2 linked regions of the Bosea vaviloviae genome follow. The protein of the gene in region 1 interacts with the protein of each later gene in a pairwise test. Links are inferred from orthologs where the notes say so. Each region holds a gene or a part of one and is shown on either strand. Other genes may lie near its edges. The genes, in order: ung and ndk.

Region 1 (9,888 bases):
TGATCTCCGCCCGCGTCAAGGTCCGCGACGCCAAGACCTATCCGGTAACCGCGCCAACTCCGGCGAGGGCGGCATGAATGTCGAGACCATGAACGTGACCGGGGAACCGCTGCACCGCGACAAGGGCGAGGTCCTGCTGTCGGTCGACAACATCTCGCTGCGCTTTGGCGGGGTGAAGGCGATCTCGGACGTCTCCTTCGACATCCGCAAGGGCGAGGTCCGCGCCATCATCGGCCCCAACGGCGCCGGCAAGACCTCGATGCTCAACTGCATCAACGGCTTCTACCATCCCCAAGAAGGCCAGATCACCTATAAGGGCGTGCGCCGCGCCAAGGTGAAGCCGCACCAGGCTGCTGCCGACGGCATCGCCCGTACCTTCCAGAACGTCGCGCTGTTCAAGGGCATGTCGACGCTCGACAACATCATGACCGGCCGCACGCTGAAGATGCACCGGAACTTCTTCTGGCAGGCGCTGCGTCACGGCCCGGCGATGACCGAGGAGATCGAGCATCGCAAGGTGGTCGAGGACATCATCGACTTCCTGCAGATCCAGCACATCCGCAAGCTGCCCGTCGGGAAATTGCCCTATGGCCTGCAGAAGCGGGTGGAACTGGGCCGCGCGCTCGCCATGGAGCCGGAGCTGCTGCTGCTCGACGAGCCGATGGCCGGCATGAACCTCGAGGAGAAGGAGGACATGTGCCGCTTCATCCTCGACGTGAACAACCAGTTCGGCACGACCATCGCCTTGATCGAGCACGACATGGGCGTGGTGATGGATCTCTCCGACCGCGTCGTGGTGCTCGAATACGGCCGCAAGATCGCCGACGGCACGCCTGATGAGGTGAAGCGCGATCAGAAGGTGATCGACGCCTATTTGGGAGTGGCGCACTGATGGCCATCACCTTCGCCATAGAGCATTTCTCCATCCGCACCGTCATCCCGGGCAAGCCACATAGTGGCGCAGACCCGGGATCCATCGGAGGGCTCCGGAGCGCCGCGATGGATCCCGGGTCTCCGCTTCGCGGTGTCCAGGATGACGGTGAGTATGTATTTGCGAGCGAGGGCCTGCAGCCATGAGCGACGCGACACTCGGTTCCTTGGGCGGGATCAATTTCAACAGCTTCCGCGTCCGCGCCGCGCTGGTCCTCGGCGCGATCGTCGTGGCCGGCATCATCGGCATCCGCTTCGACCAGTCGAACACGCTCTATGCGATCTTCGTCGACCCGTTCCAGCAGATGGTCCAGGCCCCGGACCTGCTCGCCCAGACGATCTGGGAGGGCCTCGTCTCCGGCGTGCTCTACGCGCTGATCGCGCTCGGCTTCGTGCTGATCTTCAAGGCCTCGGGCGTGTTCAACTTCGCCCAGGGCATCATGGTGGTGTTCGCGGCGCTGACCCTGGTCGGGCTCTATGAGAAGGGCGTGCCAGCCTTCCTCGCCGTGATCCTGACGCTCGGCGTGATGTTCGCGCTCGCCGTCACGATCGAACGCGTCGTGCTGCGCCCGCTGGTCAACCAGCCCGACATCATCCTGTTCATGGCGACCTTCGGCATCACCTATTTCCTGATCGGCTTCGGCGAGGCGGTTTTCGGCGGCAGCCCCAAGCAGATGATCGCTGATCAGCTCTGGCTGCCCAAGGGGGCGATCGACCTGAAACTGTTCGGCGGCCTGGTCTCGCTGCAGAAGATCGATATCGCGGCAGCCGTCATCGCCTCGGTGATGATCGCCGCTCTCGCCGCCTTCTTCCAATACACGCGCATCGGAAGAGCCTTGCGGGCAGTGGCCGACAGCCACAAGGCGGCGCTTTCGGTCGGTATCTCGCTGAATCAGATCTGGGTCATCGTCTGGTTCACCGCCGGTATCGTCGCCCTCATCACCGGCATCATGTGGGGCGCGCGCTCGGACGTCTCCTTCGCGCTCGAGATCGTGGCGCTGAAGGCCCTGCCCGTGCTGATCCTGGGCGGCTTCACCTCGATCCCGGGCGCCATCGTCGGCGGCCTGATCATCGGCATCGGCGAGAAGCTGGGCGAGTTCTATTGGGGCCCGCTGATCGGCGGCGGCATCGAGAGCTGGCTCGCCTATTTCATCGCGCTGGGCTTCCTGCTGTTCCGCCCGCAAGGGCTGTTCGGCGACAAGATCATCGAGAGAATCTGATGCGGCGAGTGGCGAAATGGCGAATGGCGAATAAGGCGATGGATTTGGCTTCAGTCGGCGCTTCATTGGCGACCAAATCCACTCGCCACTCGCCACTCCCAATTCGCACCTCAAGCGGAGCTTGAGAAAATGTTCTATCGCGAAGCCGGCCAGTTCAAATCGACCTATTCCGCCGACATGGCGGTGTTCCCGATCTGGCAGGACCGGGTCGGCATCGCCGTCATCCTGGCGCTTGCCTTTATCGGCGTGCCGCTGATCGGCAACGACTTCTTCATCTCCTCGGTGATGATCCCCTTCCTGGTGTTCTCGCTTGCCGCGATCGGGCTCAACATCCTGACCGGCTATACCGGGCTGATCTCGCTGGGCACCGCCGCCTTCATGGGTGTCGGCGCCTATGCCGCCTACAAACTGACGACCTTCTTTCCCGGCATCAACGTCATCGTGCTCGTGCTGGTCTCCGGCCTGTTCTCGGCGGCGATCGGCGTGCTCTTCGGCCTGCCCTCGCTACGCATCAAGGGCTTCTATCTCGCTGTCGCGACGCTCGCCGCGCAGTTCTTCCTGCAATGGGCTTTCGTGCGCGTACCCTGGCTGTTCAACTACAACGCCTCGGGCGCGATCGAGGTGCCGCAGCGCACGCTCTTCGGCCTCCCCATCACCGGCGCCTCGGCTTCGCCTGAGACGCGTTATTTCGTCTGCCTCGTGCTGGTCGTAGGCCTGACCTGGTTCGCCTCGAACCTGGTGCATGGCAAGCTCGGCCGCTCCTGGATGGCGGTGCGCGACATGGATATCGCCGCCGAGCTGATGGGCATCAAGCTGCTCAACGCCAAGCTCACCGCCTTCGCCGTCTCGTCCTTCTATGCCGGCGTCGCCGGCGCGATGATGATCTTCTTCTGGTATGGCGGCGGCGAAGCGGCCGACGTCTTCAACATCCGCCTCTCCTTCAACATCCTGTTCATGGTCATCATCGGCGGGCTCGGCTCGCTGATCGGCTCCTTCTTCGGGGCCGCCTTCATCGCCAGCCTGCCGACCATCCTGAAATTCGGCCTGCCGGCGCTCGGCGTCCCGCTCTCGGGCGCTGCGGCCGAGCATGTCACCTTCATGCTCGTCGGCGCGCTGATCATCACCTTCCTGATCGTCGAGCCGCATGGCCTCGCGCGGCTCTGGCAGATCGGGAAGCAGAAACTGCGAACCTGGCCATTCCCTTATTGAGGTCGGCCCTTTCCCCGGCGCGGCGGAGAGGAGCCCAACAAAACGACCTGCGCGGTCTCAATGCGGCAGGCGAAGAGGAGACGGTCCGGCGTTCAAGGCCAGGATCGGTGGAAACGACGGAGGAACCATCATGAAGACGACCAAGCTGATGAAGGGAGCGGCGCTGGGCTCGCTCCTCGCCGCGAGCGCGCAAGTCGCTCCGGCCCTTGCCCAGGACAGCGTCTACTTCGCCAACAACGCCTATCGCACCGGTCCGTTCTCGGGCTCCGGCATTCCGATCGGCGACGGCATGCGCGACTACATCACGATGATCAACGAGCGCGACGGCGGCGTGAACGGCGTCAAGGTCGTCTATGAGGAATGCGAGACCGGCTACGACACCAAGAAGTCGATCGAGTGCTACGAGCAGGCCAAGTCGAAGAACACCATCCTCTACTCGCCCTGGTCGACCGGCGCGACGCTCGCCGCCATTCCGCGCGCCCATATCGACAAGATCCCGATCCTGTCGATGGCCTATGGCCTCTCGGCCTCGGCCGACGGCACCAACTTTCCCTGGGTCTTCATCCCGCCCTTCACCTATTGGGACGGCGCTTCGCTGATGGTGAAGCACATGGCGGCCGAACTCGGCGGCATGGACAAGCTCAAGGGCAAGAAGCTCGGCCTGATCCATCTCGATGCGCCCTTCGGCAAGGAGCCGATCCCGGTGCTCGAGAACCTCGCCAAGAAATACGGCTTCGAGCTCAAGATCTATCCCGTAGCCGCCGCCGACATGCAGAACCAGGGTTCGCTCTGGCTCTCGATCCGGCGCGACCGGCCAGACTACCTCTACAACCAGGGCTGGGGCGCGATGAACCCGACCGCGGTGAAGGAGGCGATCAAGAACAACTTCCCGATCAACAAGCTGGTCGGCGTCTGGTGGGCTGGCGGCGATGACGACGCACGCGCCGGCGGCCCCGAGGCCAAGGGCTACAAGTCGCTCAACCTCAACGCCGCGGGCACCAACTTCCCGGTGATCCAGGACATCCAGAAATACGTCGTGGAGAAGGGCAAGAGCCTCGCTGCCAAGGAGAAGGTCGGCGAGAACCTTTATAATCGCGGCGTCTACAACTCGATGCTCGTCGTCGAGGCGATGCGCAACGCCCAGAAGCTCACCGGCAAGAAGGTGATCAACGCCGAGGACATGCGCCGCGGCCTGGAGAGCCTGAACATCACCGAGGCGCGATTGAAGGAGATCGGCATGGAAGGCTTCGCCACGCCGACCACCATCTCCTGCACCGACCATTCCGGCCACAGCAAGGCCTATGTCGCGGAATGGGACGGCACCAAATGGACCAAGCCCGGCGACTGGCTCGAGCCGCTCAAGGACGAGGTCCGCCCGCTGATCGAAGCCAACGCCAAGGACTATGTGGAGAAGGCGACCGGCTGGCCGAAGCGGACCGAGCCTTGCGAGAAGTCGTCCTGATCTGACGGCAGTCGGCAGTGGGCAATCGGCAGTCGGTTTTTCCGGCTGCCAACCCGACTGCCGACTGCCGATTGCCCACTGCCGGGGAACCGCCATGTCGATAGCGACACTCGAAACGCCCAACACAAGCACCGCCACCGACAACATCCTGTCGCTGAACAATATCGAGGTGATCTATGATCACGTCATCCTCGTGCTGAAGGGCGTCTCCCTGCATGTCCCGCGCAAGGGCATCGTCGCGATCCTCGGCGCCAACGGGGCCGGCAAGACCACGACGCTGAAGGCGATCTCGAACCTGCTCAAGGCCGAGCGCGGCGAGGTCACCAAGGGCTCGATCGTGTTCGAGGGCGAGCGCGTCGACAAGATGTCGCCCAATGAGTTGGTCCGGCGCGGCTGCATCCAGGTGATGGAGGGGCGGCACTGCTTCGGCCATCTCTCGATCGAGGAGAACCTGCTGACCGGCGCTTTCACCCGCCGCGACGGCAACGCCGCGATCAAGCGCGACCTGGAGAAGATCTACGAGCTCTTCCCGCGCCTGAAGCAGCGCCGGACCTCTCAGGCCGGCTACACCTCGGGCGGCGAGCAGCAGATGTGCGCGGTCGGCCGCGCCATGATGTCGAAGCCCAAGATGATCCTGCTCGACGAGCCCTCGATGGGGCTCGCACCACAGATCGTCGAGGAGATCTTTGAGATCGTGCGCCGGCTCAATGCCGAGGATGGCGTCTCCTTCCTCGTCGCCGAGCAGAACACCAACATGGCCCTGCGCTACGCGACCTATGGCTACATCATGGAGACCGGCCGCGTCGTGATGGATGGCGAAGCTTCGATGCTGCGCGAGAACGAGGACGTGAAGGAGTTCTATCTCGGCGTCGCCGAAGGCAACAAAAAGTCGTTCCGCGAGGTCAAAAGCTATAAACGCCGCAAGCGCTGGCTCTCCTGAGCCGATGGAACGCAAGGTGGCATCCCATGCTCTATCTCGTCATCGCCCTGTTGGTGATCCTGCTGGTCTTCGGGCCACAGGCCTGGGTCCGTCACGAGATGAGCCGGCACGCCGCGGATCGTCCCGATCTGCCCGGCACCGGCGGTGAGCTCGCGCGCCATCTGCTCGACCGCTTCCAGCTCGGTTCGGTCACCGTCGAGTCGACGCCCAGCGGCGATCATTACGACCCGGGCGCCCGCGCTGTGCGGCTCTCTCCCGACAATCATGACGGGCGCTCGATCACGGCCGTCGCGGTCGCGGCCCATGAGGTCGCCCATGCGATCCAGCATCATCAAGGCAGCGTGCTCTTCGCCTGGCGGACCGCGCTCGCTCGGTTCCTCGGCATCTTCGACAAGGTCGCGATGGGGATCATGATCACGGCTCCGCTCGTCGCCATTCTCACCCGCGTGCCCTCGATCGGATTGATGCAGTTCGGCCTCGCCATCGCGCTGCTCGGTGTCGGGCTCGTCGTGCATCTGGTGACGCTGCCGCTGGAGCTCGACGCCAGTTTCGGCAAGGCGCTGCCGATCCTGACCGCCGACGGCTATCTCGACTCGCGCGATCTGCCCGCCGCACGCGGCGTGCTGCGTGCCGCTGCCTTCACCTATGTCGCCGGGGCCCTGATCGGCCTTCTGAATTTTCTCCGCCTGCTGCGGATCATCCGCTGAGACGAGGCGGCCCGTTTTCGTGAGGATTTGACCGATGAGCGAGCATCACGACGCCCTCGAAACCCGCTCGCCCGATGCCCGCGAGGCCGATCTCTTCGCGCGGCTGCCGGCCGTGCTCGCTGCCGCCCTGAAGACCCCGGCCTATGCCGAGCGGCTCGCTGGCATCGACCCGGCCGCGATCACCGATCGCAATTCGCTCTCCACCCTACCGATCCTGCGCAAGGCCGATTTGCCCGCGCTCCAGAAGACCGCCTTGCCCTTCGGCGGCTTCGTCTCTGCGCCGCTCGGCTCCTTCGGCCGGCTCTTCACCTCACCCGGTCCGATCTTCGAGCCGGAGGGCACCGGCAGCGATCCCTGGGGCGCGGCCCGCGGGCTCTACGCGGCGGGCTTCCGGGCCGGCGACGTCGTGCTCAACACCTTCGGCTACCATCTGACGCCGGGCGGCTTCATCATGGATTCGGCCGCGCGCGCGCTCGGCTGCGCCGTGATCCCGGCTGGCCCCGGCAACACCGAGCAGCAGATGGAAGTGATCTCGGCCTACCGCCCCGCCTGCTATGCCGGCACGCCCGATTTCCTCAAGATCCTGATCGAGGCGGCTGAAGTGCGCGGCGTCGACATCTCCTGCCTGAAACGCGCCGTGGTCTCGGGCGCGACCTTCCCGCCCTCGCTCCAGGCCTGGGTCAAGGAGCACGGCATCGACGCCTACCAGCTCTACGCCACCGCCGATGTCGGCGTGATCGCCTATGAGACGAGCGCGCGCGCAGGCATGGTGCTGAACGAGAACCTGATCGTCGAGATCGTGCGGCCGGGCACCGGCGACCCTGTGGCGGAGGGCGAGGTCGGCGAGATCGTCATCACCAATCTCGACCCGCATCACCCGCAGATCAGGCTCGCGGTCGGTGATCTCACCGCCGTCATGCCGGGCGCGAGCCCATGCGGGCGCAGCAACATCCGCATCAAGGGCTGGATGGGCCGCGCCGACCAGACCGCCAAGGTCAAGGGCATGTTCGTGCGCCCCGAGCAGGTCGCCGAGATCGCCAAGCGCCATGCCGAGATCGCCAAGCTGCGCCTCGTCGTCGGCCGCGCCAACGAGGTCGACACGATGACGCTGAAGGCTGAGATCTATGCCGAACCCGCAGGGTTGATCGATGCCGTCTCCTCGACCCTGCAGCAGGTCACCAAGCTGAAAGGCGCCGTCGAGATCCTTCCGCTCGGGGCCTTGCCGAACGATGGCAAGGTGATCGCGGACGAGCGGCCGGTGGGGTAGCGCGCTTCATTGCCGAAAGGGCGCGGGGAACCCTCTCCCGCAGGGAGAGGGCAGGGTGAGGGGTCGGCCGTTTGACGTTTTGGCCGCGACCTGACCGCTGCTCCCTCGTCATTGCGAGCGCAGCGAAGCAATCCAGGAGGGCTCGCTCTACGTCTTCTGGATTGCTTCGCTGCGCTCGCAATGACGGAAAGGTCGTCACGCAACTGGTCGAACGGCCTACACCTCACCCCCGCCCCTCACCAATCGATCGCCTTCTCCCCCTTCGCCTCCAGCCACGCATTCGTACGCGAAAACGGCTTTGACCCGAAAAACCCGCGCCGCGCCGAGAGCGGCGAGGGATGCGCGCTCGCCAGCACCAGATGGCGCGCCTCATCGATCAATCCGCGCTTGGCCTGGGCGGGGTTGCCCCAGAGCAGGAAGACGACATGGGGCCGGCGGGCCGAGACGCTGGCGATGACCGCGTCGGTGACGGCGCCCCAGCCGAGCGCCAGATGCGAGCCCGCCTTGCTGGCCCCCTCGCGCACGGTAAGCGCGGTGTTGAGCAAGAGCACGCCTTGCCGCGCCCACGCCGTCAGATCGCCGCTCGCAGGCCCCGCCGCGCCGAGATCGTCCTGCAATTCACGATGGATATTGACCAGCGAGCGCGGCAAAGGCGGCGGACCGACATAGGAGAAGGCAAGCCCATTGGCATCGCCCGGCGTCGGATAGGGATCCTGGCCCAGGATGACGATGCGGACCTCAGTGAAAGGCGTCGTCGCCAACGCTGCAAGGACCCGCCCCGGTGCGGGCGCGACGACATGGCCGGCCGCAACCTCCGCATCGGCCCGGACGCAAGCTCGCGCCGCCGCCCCGTCGCGGAACACGACGAGATCGCGCCACCCTTCGGAAGCCGGCGTCGCCAGGAACGCGGCGAGCGCCGCCTCATAGCTGCTCACTTGAGAATTGCCCTGCCCTCGACCTTGGCGTCGACCGTGCCGAGCCGGCGCAGATAGACCATCACCTCATTGGCCATCAGCTTGCCGTCGGTCAGGCCGATCAGCGTCCTGCCGCGCGCCAGCGAGGTGTAACCGTCGCCGCCCGCAAGCATGAAGTTGTTGGAGGCGACGGTGTAGTTCGCCGCCTCGTCGATCGGCTTGCCCTCGACAGTGATCGAAACGACGCGCTGGCCGACCGGGCGCTTGATATCGGCCTCGAAGGTCAGCCCGGAGACCTGCGGAAAGCGGCCCGAGCCCTGCGGGGCCGGGCCCAGGCCATTCTCGATCGCGTCCTTCACATCCTTGCCGGTGATCTGGACCATGATCGTGGCGTTGCCGAAGGGCAGTTCGCTCAGCACATCGCGCCGCGTCAGCTTGTAGCCGGCCGCATATTGCTTGTTGGCGCGGATGCCGCCGGCATTGGTGATGGCGAGCTGCGCGCCGGTCGAGGCGCGGATGGCGTCGGAGATCAGATTGCCGATCGCCGTCTCCTGCGTGCGGATGACGCCGGTGCGGGAATCGAGCGGGGCGGCGAGGGTCGCGATCTCGATGTCGAGCTCCTTCGAGAGCTCGGTCTCGTAACCTTTCACGATCGCGGCGACCTCGGGGTCGGGCGTGGCGGCGCGGCTGTCGTTGACCCGGAAGGTCGGCGACCAGGAAACCTGGCGGGCCGCGCCCTCGCCGGTGATGCTCACCGCGATGTCGATCGCGGTGACGTAATTGCCCTCTTCATTCGACTCCACCATCACGACCTTGCCGTCATAGGCGATGGCAAGGTCATGGTCGTGGCCGGTCAGTACGATGTCGACGACGCGCGAGCGGACGATTTCGAGATCGGTGCGGCGCTCGGCATGAACGACGGCGACGAGGATGTCGGCGCCCTGCGCCTTCAAGGTCCGCGCCTCGCGCTGGAGCGCCTCCATGGTCGAGGAGAATTTCAGATCGCCGGGGTTGGAGAGCTGCGGCGTCGGATCATAAGTCGTGCCGATGACGCCGACCTTGACGCCGCCGAGCTCGAAGATCTGCGAATCCCTGTGGCCGGGCAAGACATTGCCGCTCGCGTCGCGCAGATTGGCGGCGAAGGTCGGATAGGTCTGGGCGGCGACGAGCTTGAGGTAGTTCTCCTTGCCGAAATCGAATTCGTGATTGCCCGGCACGAAGACGTCGAGCCCCATCTTG
Region 2 (9,740 bases), 3.6 Mb from region 1 along the record:
CAGACGGTCTCATCATCCGCGACGCGCTGCCCGCCGATCTCCCGGCGGTGCGCGGTCTGCTGGTCGAGACCTGGCATGCGACCTATGACGGCATCTATGGCTGGCAGCGCGTCGCCGAGATCACCAATGCCTGGCATTCGCTGGAGAACCTCTCGGCCCAGCTCGGGCGCGAGAGCGGGGCCTTTCTCGTCGCCCTGGTCGGCGAGGAGATCATCGCAACCTCCTCGGCGCGGCTGGAGCGCGACCGCGCAGCGCTGCTGACGAGGCTCTATGTCCTCCCGAGCTATCAGGGCATCGGTGTTGGTCGCACGCTGCTGCAGGTGACGCTGGCCTGTTTTCCGCAGGCCCCGGTCGCGCGCTTGGAGGTCGAGAGCCAGAACGAGCCGGCCATCGCTTTCTACGAGCGCATGGGTTTTTTCCTGCAGCGCCAGGCCCGCTTCGACGGGCGCGAGGACACCCCGAACACACTGCTGATGGCGAAGCGGCTCTTCGCCGAGTGATAGCGCTCGCGGTCCGGCTGCTGGCGAATTTCTAGTGATGACGAGATGAAGGATCAGAGCATGAGCCGCAGCCCCATCGATCCCGCGGAGATCACGATCCGCGAGGCTGTGCGGGCCGATGCGCCCCGCATCGCCACCCTGATCATGCTGGGCGCGGCGCGGCAGGCCAAGAGCCCGGAGGAGATCGCCGTCGAGGTCGCTCATCCAGCTTACCTCGATGCTTTCGACGAGATCGCGGCCAGCCCTCACAACACATTATTCGTGGCGGAGCGGCTGGGGCGGGTCGTCGGCACCTTCCAGGTCACGCTGATCCCCGGGCTCGTCGCGCGCGGCCGCAAGCGGGCCAAGATTGAAAGCGTCCATGTCGCGCCCGAGAGCCGCAGCCTCGGCATCGGCGCCGTGATGATGCGCCACGCGCTCGCCTTCGCTGGGGAGAAGGGTGCGGGCCTCGTCGAGCTGACCTCCGACAAGGCTCGGACCGATGCGCATCGCTTCTACGTCAATCTCGGCTTCGTCCAGAGCCATGAAGGCTTCAAATTCGTGATCGCGCCGTAGCGGCCGGTCCGTGCCGCTTCAAAAGGCCTCGAGGTCTCAAAAGGCTTGCAGAATCCAGAGAAGCTGCATCGAGAGATGGAGCGCGGCCACGGCGATCTGCACGGATCGCCGTGCGACGAGGAAGCCTACGAGGCACAGGGCGAGGCCGATGGGAACCTGCAGCAGATAAGCGCTGCTCAACTGGTTCCAGCGCTCCGTGCCCTTGATCAGCGTATCCGTCACGTCGAGGGCAAAGGTCGCCGCCAGCAGGCTGAAGAACCAGCGGCGCCTTTTGATGAAGAAGTCCTCATAGCCCACATATTCCGAGATGTTGTCGGGAAAGAGCAGCGCCGCCAGCATGTAGAGGACGACGGCATAGCCGATGAGGAAGGTGAAGACGCCGAAATTCCAGACGGGAATCCGCGAGAGTGCGAATTCCCACCACCAGAACAGGATCAGTTCGAGCAGGATCGAGCCGGCCCAGAGCAGGTGGATCAGCGACAGGCGGTGGCGGGCGGGATGCTGGATGAAGCCGGCCGTACCGGTCAGCAGCCGGGTCACGCCGAGCCCGGTGACCATGCCCATGACAATCCGGACATGGGCGAAGAGTTCTTGCGACGGAACATTCTCCATGGGGCGTCCATAACCTGCTTGGCGCGGCGAGCCTAGAGTGTTTTCGAGCGAAGTGGATACCGGGTCGTATGAAGAAAGCGCGTTAGAACAATGACATAGAGCGAATTTCGACCAACTGGATCGGAAATTGCGCTCTTTCCTCGGCAAAGGAAACGGATGCTGGTCTTGGGGAGGAGGCTGCAAAGGCAAAGCGCTGCGGCCGTTCGAGCGCGAGTGCCGCCTTCCTCCGCGGTCTCGCCTTTCGCCCGCCCTCACGACATGGCGAGGCCGCTCAGGGCGCGGGGTCCGGTGCTTCCAGGACGGTGCGGGCGAGACTAGATCTGTCGCATCCAGCAACCGACGGGAAGCGCAGTATGGCACAAGTTCAGACCAATCCGATCGATCTCCACTACTGGCCGACGCCGAATGGCTGGAAGATCACCATCATGCTCGAGGAGTGCGGGCTGCCCTACACCGTCATTCCCGTGAACATCGGCAAGGGCGACCAGTTCAAGCCGGAATTCCTGGCGATCTCGCCCAACAACCGCATGCCCGCGATCGTCGATCCCGAGGGGCCGGATGGGAAGCCGATCTCGGTCTTCGAATCCGGAGCGATCCTGCAATATCTCGGTCGCAAGACCGGAAAGTTCTATCCCGCGGACGAGCGTGGCCGCGTCGCCGTCGATGAATGGCTGTTCTGGCAGATGGGCGGCTTTGGCCCGATGCTCGGCCAGACCCATCATTTCCGACTCTATGCGCCCGAGCAGCTGCCCTATGCCATCGAGCGCTATACCAATGAGGCGAACCGCCTCTACGGCGTCCTGAACAAGCGCCTCGCCGGTCGCGACTACATCACCGGCGATTATTCGATCGCCGACATGGCTTGCATCGGTTGGGCACGCGGTTGGGAGCGCCAGGGCCAGGACATCAAACAGTTTCCGCATGTCGAGCGCTGGATCGCGACGATGCTGGCACGCCCGGCCGTCGAACGTGGTCTTGCCGTCGCTTCGGAGCTGCGCAAGCCGCCGGAGCAGCGCACGCCCGAGGAGCACGCGATGCTATTCAACCAGAAGGCGCGCTGAACGCAGCCCCGCCGTCATGCTCGCCCTTGTGGCGAGCATCCACGTCTTGAACGTCGCGCTCCACAGATGAAGACGTGGATGGTCGGGACGAGCCCGACCATGACGAAAGCGGTGCGACGCCGGTCTATGGCCCGAAGACGACCTCCTTCGCGCGTCAGTTCGCCCGTGACCACTTCACCGAGCGGCAGATCAGCCCGCCGAGCACGCAGCCTGATGTCGTCAGCGCCTCGCCTGCCAACGTCATCGTGCCCGAATAGGTCTTGCCGTCCTCGGGGTTGAAGGCGCTGCCGCTCCACTTGCCGGCGCCGGCCGGCTTCATATCGTAGAAGATGCGCTGGCCGACCTTGGCAGGACCGTTGGGATCCTTGAGCCAAGCGATGGTGCCGCAAACCGCTTCACCGCATTTGGCGAAGCGGACGCGCGAGGCGCCGGTGTCGCGCAGCCATGTGCCGGTGACATCCTGGGCCATGGCAGGTGTCGCGCCCATTCCGATCAGAAGCCCAAGACCCAGAAGCGCAAGACCCAGAACCCCAAGACCCAGAAGCTTGGGGCGGCCTGCGATTGCATGCGTGTTCATGTCGATCCTCCCTTGTCCGACCAGCTATGCTGCATGGTTCAGATATGAACCATATCGGAGGCGCGACCCGTCTCCAAGCCTGCTTTAACGGGAGGATGAAGCGGGTAACCGCGCGCCAAGGTGAACGTCGCGTCAACGCGGCGAAGGCTGACCCAACGGGAGGATCTTGAAATCACGTGGCTTTTCGCGCGGCCAGCATGAATCGATCGTTGATTTAACCCGGCGATTACATCTCGTTGAGCTTCGATTCATCGCGATTTTTAGCGGCCTCTTTAAGGGCTGCGGCCAAATCTCACCGTCACAAGCCGCGGCCTTGGACGGGTGCTCGGCGCAACAGGACAAGAGGGTGGTTGTCATGGCACGCATGGAAATGAGCGCGATTCCCGCTTCGCTGGTGATCCCGACGGAAGCCTCCGCCGAGGCCTATTACGAACTTGGGCTGATGTATGCCGCAGGCCGCAATCAGCCGGTCGACCTCGTCGCGGCGCAGAAATGGTTCAACGTCGCCCTGGCGCGCGGTTGTGGCCGGGCGGCTGCCCATCGCCAGGAACTGGCGCTCGAATTGACCCGCGACGAGATCGCCGAGGCGCTGCGCGAGGCCCGCAGCTTCCTGACGCGCCACTAGCGTCCCGCTGAAACGCCCGGGAGCCTTGTGGGGCGGAGAGGCGGCCGCTATAAGCGCGCCGCATTCTCCAGAAATTCCCCAAGGATATATCGATGGCTGTCCAGCGTACCTTCTCCATTCTCAAGCCCGATGCGACGCGGCGCAATCTCACCGGCGCGGTCAACGCGGTCATCGAGAAGGCCGGCCTGCGCATCGTTGCGCAGAAGCGCATCCAGATGAGCAAGGCCCAGGCCGAGACCTTCTATGCGGTTCACTCGGCACGTCCGTTCTTCGGCGAGCTGGTCGAGTTCATGATCTCCGCCCCGGTCGTGGTGCAGGTTCTCGAAGGCGAGAACGCGATCGCGACCTATCGCGACGTGATGGGCGCCACCAACCCGGCCAATGCCGCCGAGGGCACGATCCGCAAGCTCTTCGCCCAGTCGGTCGGCGAGAACACCGTGCACGGCTCCGACGCGCCCGAGACGGCCGCGATCGAGATCGCGCAGTTCTTCGCCGGCAACGAGATCGTCGGCTGATCTCTCAAAATCCACGCCGTCGTCCTGGGCAAGCCGCGTAGCGGCGCCGTTTTTGGGATGACGGTGGGGTGCGTGATGTGCAGGCGGGCTCTCGAGCCCGCCTTTTTTTCACGCCACGCGGTGGTCGTGCAGGCAATGGCCGTGATCGGCGAGCGATTCGATCACCCGGCATTCGGCTACGCGGCCGTGCTGGCATTCGCCGACCATGCGCTGGAGCTCGCCGCGCAGTGATTGGAGCTGGGCGATGCGCCGCTCGACATCGGCGAGATGGCGTTGCGCGATGCTGTCGGCCCGGTCGCATGACGCCTGCGGCTCGGCCGCCATAGCCAGCAATTCGCGGATATCGTCGACGGCAAAGCCGAGATCGCGCGCATGCCGGATGAAGCGCAGGCGCTGCAGATGAGCGTCGCCATAGCTGCGGCGGTTGCTCTGCGTACGAACGGCGGCGGGCAGGAGCCCGATCTCCTCGTAGAAGCGGATGGTCGGAACCTTGACGCCTGTCGCCTCCGACAGCGCGCCGATCGGCATCTGTTCCATCGCGGCGGCCTCCTAATCCTCTAGAGACTAGAGGATATAGCGTATAGGCCTTGCCGATGAAACCCCGTGGCCTGATCCTGGCTCACGGGGTTCGGAGTTCGCGCTCAGAAGCCGAGATCGAAGGCGTAGCTCGCCGAGATGCCGAGCGTGATCGAGTCGCGCGAGCCATAGGTTCTCACGATCGGCGACTTGGCGGCATCGCCGACCAGGCGCTTGTACTCGATATAGGTCGTGGTTGAGAGACGCTCGGACCAGTTATAGGTCGCCTGCGCGATCGCGCCGTAGGAATGGACCCCGGCATTGTAGCGCTGCAGCAGCCCGCCGGTGCCGGCGACACCGGGATAGGAGCCGAAATAGGTCCGCAGATAGTCGGCGCCGACGATGCTCATGCGCGGGCCGGCACCGAACGACCATTGGCCGACCCTGGCGATGGCGTCGAGCTTGAGTTCAGCGACCAGCGCGTCATGGGCGATGAAGCCGCGCCGCAGATCGACGCGGGCGCGCAGCCAGGAGGCCGGGTAGAACTCGGCGAAGCCGCCGGCCTCGAAGCCGAATTTCGTATCGGGAACCGCGACCAGAGCGGGGTTGGTGCTGGCCTTGCGCTCCCAGAGCAGATTGCCGGAGAAGCCGATGCGCCAGCCCTTGCCGGAGAAGAAGCCGATCGAGAGCGCGTCATCCTCGGCCACCCACCAGGTGCTCTTCACGCCCTTGCCGAGCGAGATGATCGGGCGCGGCCGGAAGACGTAATTGTTGGAGCCTGAATAATCGGGCTGGTAGCGCAAGCCGGCTCCCAGCGTCAGATTCCAATGCTGCGCGGATTCAGGCGAGGTGAGGGTGCTGTAGTCGCTCGACTGCGCCAAAGCGCGCTGGCCGGACGAAAGGACGAGACAGGCCAGCAGGCCCGCCAGGAACGCAACGCAACGCATCGATGAGAACTCCGGCGCCGAGGCGCCTTTACCGAACACAACCTCACTCAACTTGACTCGTTAGTGTTAACCGCCGGTTGACGCTCGCGCGCCGGCTGCGTCGAGAGGTGCCGAGAAAGGCATGGCTGCCCGCGTCCGCCATTTCTCCTGCTCTGAACTTCGTCTAATAAGCAATTATGACCGAGCTTCCCCGCATCGCCCATCTGCCATCCGTTTGCCCGCATGACTGCCCTTCCGCCTGCTCTCTCGAGGTCGAGGTCATCGATGGGCGCAGCATCGGGCGGGTGCGCGGCAGCAAGCGCCAGAGCTACACGGACGGGGTGATCTGCGCCAAGGTCGCGCGCTATTCCGAGCGCATCCACCATCCCGACCGGCTGCTGCATCCGCTGCGCAGGACCGGGCCGAAGGGATCGGGCCAATTCGAGCGGATTTCCTGGGACGAGGCACTCGACGAGATCGCTCGCCGTTTCCTGGCGATCGAGCATGAGCACGGCGCGCAGGCCATCTGGCCCTATTACTATGCAGGCACGATGGGCCTCGTCATGCGCGACGGCATCAACCGCCTGCGCCACGCCAAGGGCTATTCCGGCCAGTATTCGACGATCTGCACCACCATGGCCTGGACCGGCTTCATCGCCGGCACGGGCCGCCTCGCGGGACCCGATCCGCGCGAGATGGCCAAGTCGGACTGCGTGGTGATCTGGGGCACCAACGCCGTGCATACCCAGGTCAATGTGATGCACCACGCCGTCAAGGCGCGGAAGACGCGCGGCGCCAAGATCGTCGCCATCGACATCTATCACAATGCCACGCTCGCCCAGGCAGACCTCGCTTTGGTGCTGCGGCCGGGCACGGATGCGGCGCTGGCCTGCGCGGTGATGCATGTCCTCTTCCGCGATGGCCATGCCGACCGCGACTATCTGGCGCAGCACACCGACGCTCCAGACGAGCTGGAAGCGCATCTCACCGACCGCACTCCGGAATGGGCGGCTGCCATCACCGGGCTCGAGGTCGCGCAGATCGAGGAGTTCGCGGCCCTCGTCGGCACGCGCAAGAAGAGCTTCTTCCGGCTGGGCTATGGCTTCGCGCGCCAGCGCAATGGTGCGGTCTCGATGCATGCGGCGCTGTCTGTGCCAACCGTTACAGGAGCCTGGCAATATGAGGGCGGCGGCGCCTTCCACAGCAACAGCGGCATCTACAAATGGCGCAAGAGCCTGATCGAAGGGCTCGACCTCATCGATCCGAAAATCCGCCAGCTCGATCAGTCGCAGATCGGCCGGGTGCTCACCGGCGATGCGCAGGCGCTGCGGCAGGGCGGGCCGGTCAAGGCGCTCTTCATCCAGAACACCAACCCGGTTTCGGTCGCGCCCGAGCAGGAGCTGGTCAAGCAGGGCTTTGGGCGCGACGACCTCTTCACCGTCGTCCATGAGCAGTTCATGACCGAGACGGCCGGGATGGCCGATATCGTGCTGCCGGCGACCCAGTTCATGGAGCATGACGACATCTATCAGGGCGGCGGCCACCAGCACATCATGTGGGGCGGCAAGCTGGTCGACCCGCCGGGCGAATGCCGCTCGAACCACGAGGTCATCTGCGCGCTCGCCGAGCGGCTCGGTGTGCAGCATCGCGGCTTCCAGATGTCGCCGCGCGAGATCGTCGACTGGACATTGCGCGAGAGCGGGCGCGGCACGCTCGACGAATTGATTGCCAATGATTTCCACGACGTACAGCCGGATTATCGCACGGCGCATTATCTCGACGGCTTCGGCTACCGCGACAAGAAATTCCGCTTCAAGCCCGATTGGCCGAAGGTGCCCAACGCCAATGCCGGTACGGTTGGCCCATACTTGCAGATGCCGACATTGCCCGACTACTGGGCCGTCATCGAGAATGCTGATGCCGAGCATCCCTTCCGCCTGGCGACGAGCCCGGCGCGCAGCTTCCTGAACTCGACCTTCACCGAGACCCCGGGCTCCCAGAAGAAGGAGGGGCGTCCAACCTTGATGCTGCATCCCGACGATGCGGAAAAGCTCGGCATCGCGGCCGATGACGAAGTCATGGTCGGCAACAGCCGCGGCAGCGTGTATCTCCATGCCGTGCTGTTCGAGGGCTTGGTGCGGGGTGTCGTCATCGCCGAGTCGATCTGGCCCAATGCGGCGCACAGGCATGGCCGTGGCATCAACACAATCACGGGGGCAGACGCCGTCGCGCCCTTCGGCGGCGCTGCTTTTCATGACGTGAAGGTGTGGATCAAGCGGGCGTGACCTTCCGCGCTCTTGACCTTTGCGAGGCGCTGTGAACCATCGCCGACGCGCGGGCGAGGCATGAATCATGCAATCAGGAGCCCGTTTTCTTAGGGCTTGTGAAATCATGATGATGCGGCGGATGGGTGCGGTCGTTTTGGCCGGTGGATTGTCTGTGCTGCTGGGCACGGTCGTACTGGCCGCGAGCAGCTCCGCGCCGCTCCCGCCGCCGGATCCGACGGCGAAGAACCTCACCCCCTATATGATCCAGCTGCGCGCCTTCGACGCTTGCCTGCACACCCAGTCGCAATTGCTGCAGACGACCCGCGAGGCGGTGCATACGCCGTGCAGCTGCTACGCCAAGGGCACGGTCAACGCCATGTCCAAGGACGAGATCCAGGCTTTTCGCGACACCGGCTATTTCAACGACACGGCGCGTGAGAAGGGTCTGGAGTTCCTCGACAAGTGCAAGCTCAAGCGGCCGCTTTGACGGCTGCGGCTTCCGGAAAGAAACGCGCCCTGATCCGCGCTTCGTAAGCGACGAGATTGGGGTGGCTTTCGACGACGCCACGAATGGCGGAGTCGAAGACCGGGCTGAGCGCCGACATCGTGAAGGCGCCCAGCACTGCGTCGGCCCCGCAAGGCGTGTCGCCGAGCAGGTACTGCCGCTCGCCCAGAATAGCGGCGATCGCGGCATAGGCGCGTCTGGTCAGGGCCAGCCGCTCCTCGGCGCTGTGCCGCCCGGTGCCCTGGCCGTCGAGATTGTTCCGCACCTTGCGTTTCACCATGGCGATGATCAACGGACGCAGCGGGGCTGGTATCGCCTTGAAGAAATGACGCGGACCGCGGTCGAAATTCCCGCTGTCGATCCAGCGCTCATGCACGACCATCCAGTAGAGCTGCTCTTCCAGCATCTTCTCGACGGCCCAGGCGATGCCGCGCTGCTCCGGCGTCAGGCCGGTGTCGAAATCGATGCCGTGCGCGCTTTCCAGGTGGAAGCGGATGAAGCTCGAATCGGGAATGGTGGCGCCGTCGTCGACGATCATCGGCAGCTTGCCTTTGGGTGCGCTGCGCATGTTCCCGGTCACGCGCTGGAACGGTAGCCCGGACATCTGCAGCAGGATCTCGGCCTTGATGCAGAACGGGCTCGGATCGGGCAGTCCGAAGCCCGGGCCGAAGCTGTGCAGGGTGATCATGTCGTGGTTTCCTCTTGGCATTCTTGCCGGCCTGGACGCTACTGCCACGCTCCTGACAGGATTCGTCAGCAGGCTGGGCCAATCTGAACCTGACGAAGCTCGGGTGGAAACTGAAGAACATGCAGCGCGCCGAACGATTGCTCGATCTGATCCAGAGCCTGCGCCGCCGGCGCCGGCCCGTGACGGCCGATACGCTCGCCGCCGAGCTCGATGTCTCGGTTCGCACGGTTTATCGCGACATCGCCGCGCTGATGCGCCAGGGCGTGCCGGTCCGGGGCGAGGCCGGCATCGGCTACGTCCTCGATGCCGGCTTCGACCTGCCGCCGCTGATGCTGTCGCCCGACGAGATCGAGGCGGTTCTCGTCGGCATGCGCTGGCTCAGCGAACGGGCCG

What was found.
Region 2: the proteins of ung (region 1) and ndk interact in binary tests that used the Escherichia coli proteins (3 or more experiments, as listed by UniProt). The link is inferred for Bosea vaviloviae from one-to-one orthologs.

What each region holds. Positions count from the first base shown.
Region 1 is NZ_CP017147.1:331,999-341,886, forward strand. The notes cover bases 6,822-9,820. They hold ung (uracil-DNA glycosylase), read right to left. Parts: upstream 8,671-9,820; coding sequence 7,972-8,670; downstream 6,822-7,971. Other genes in these bases: BHK69_RS01590 (phenylacetate--CoA ligase family protein), read left to right, coding at 6,822-7,735; BHK69_RS01600 (bifunctional metallophosphatase/5'-nucleotidase), read right to left, coding at 8,667-9,820. In the rest of the region: BHK69_RS01550 (AMP-dependent synthetase/ligase), read left to right, coding at 1-77; BHK69_RS01555 (ABC transporter ATP-binding protein), read left to right, coding at 74-892; BHK69_RS01565 (branched-chain amino acid ABC transporter permease), read left to right, coding at 1,236-2,150; BHK69_RS01570 (branched-chain amino acid ABC transporter permease), read left to right, coding at 2,280-3,359; BHK69_RS01575 (ABC transporter substrate-binding protein), read left to right, coding at 3,490-4,821; BHK69_RS01580 (ABC transporter ATP-binding protein), read left to right, coding at 4,916-5,761; BHK69_RS01585 (zinc metallopeptidase), read left to right, coding at 5,788-6,468; more of BHK69_RS01590, read left to right, coding at 6,503-6,821; more of BHK69_RS01600, read right to left, coding at 9,821-9,888. UniProt on the Escherichia coli protein: Excises uracil residues from the DNA which can arise as a result of misincorporation of dUMP residues by DNA polymerase or due to deamination of cytosine.
Region 2 is NZ_CP017147.1:3,950,618-3,960,357, forward strand. Bases 2,883-5,733 are described here. They hold ndk (nucleoside-diphosphate kinase), read left to right. Parts: upstream 2,883-4,022; coding sequence 4,023-4,445; downstream 4,446-5,733. Other genes in these bases: BHK69_RS18120 (DUF2147 domain-containing protein), read right to left, coding at 2,883-3,305; BHK69_RS18125 (SEL1-like repeat protein), read left to right, coding at 3,661-3,930; BHK69_RS18135 (MerR family transcriptional regulator), read right to left, coding at 4,554-4,982; BHK69_RS18140 (MipA/OmpV family protein), read right to left, coding at 5,087-5,733. Outside these bases: BHK69_RS18100 (GNAT family N-acetyltransferase), read left to right, coding at 1-500; BHK69_RS18105 (GNAT family N-acetyltransferase), read left to right, coding at 561-1,055; BHK69_RS18110 (hypothetical protein), read right to left, coding at 1,092-1,667; BHK69_RS18115 (glutathione S-transferase N-terminal domain-containing protein), read left to right, coding at 2,021-2,728; more of BHK69_RS18140, read right to left, coding at 5,734-5,908; BHK69_RS18145 (molybdopterin-containing oxidoreductase family protein), read left to right, coding at 6,085-8,172; BHK69_RS18150 (hypothetical protein), read left to right, coding at 8,294-8,641; BHK69_RS18155 (glutathione S-transferase family protein), read right to left, coding at 8,625-9,347; BHK69_RS18160 (helix-turn-helix transcriptional regulator), read left to right, coding at 9,467-9,740. UniProt on the Escherichia coli protein: Major role in the synthesis of nucleoside triphosphates other than ATP. The ATP gamma phosphate is transferred to the NDP beta phosphate via a ping-pong mechanism, using a phosphorylated active-site intermediate.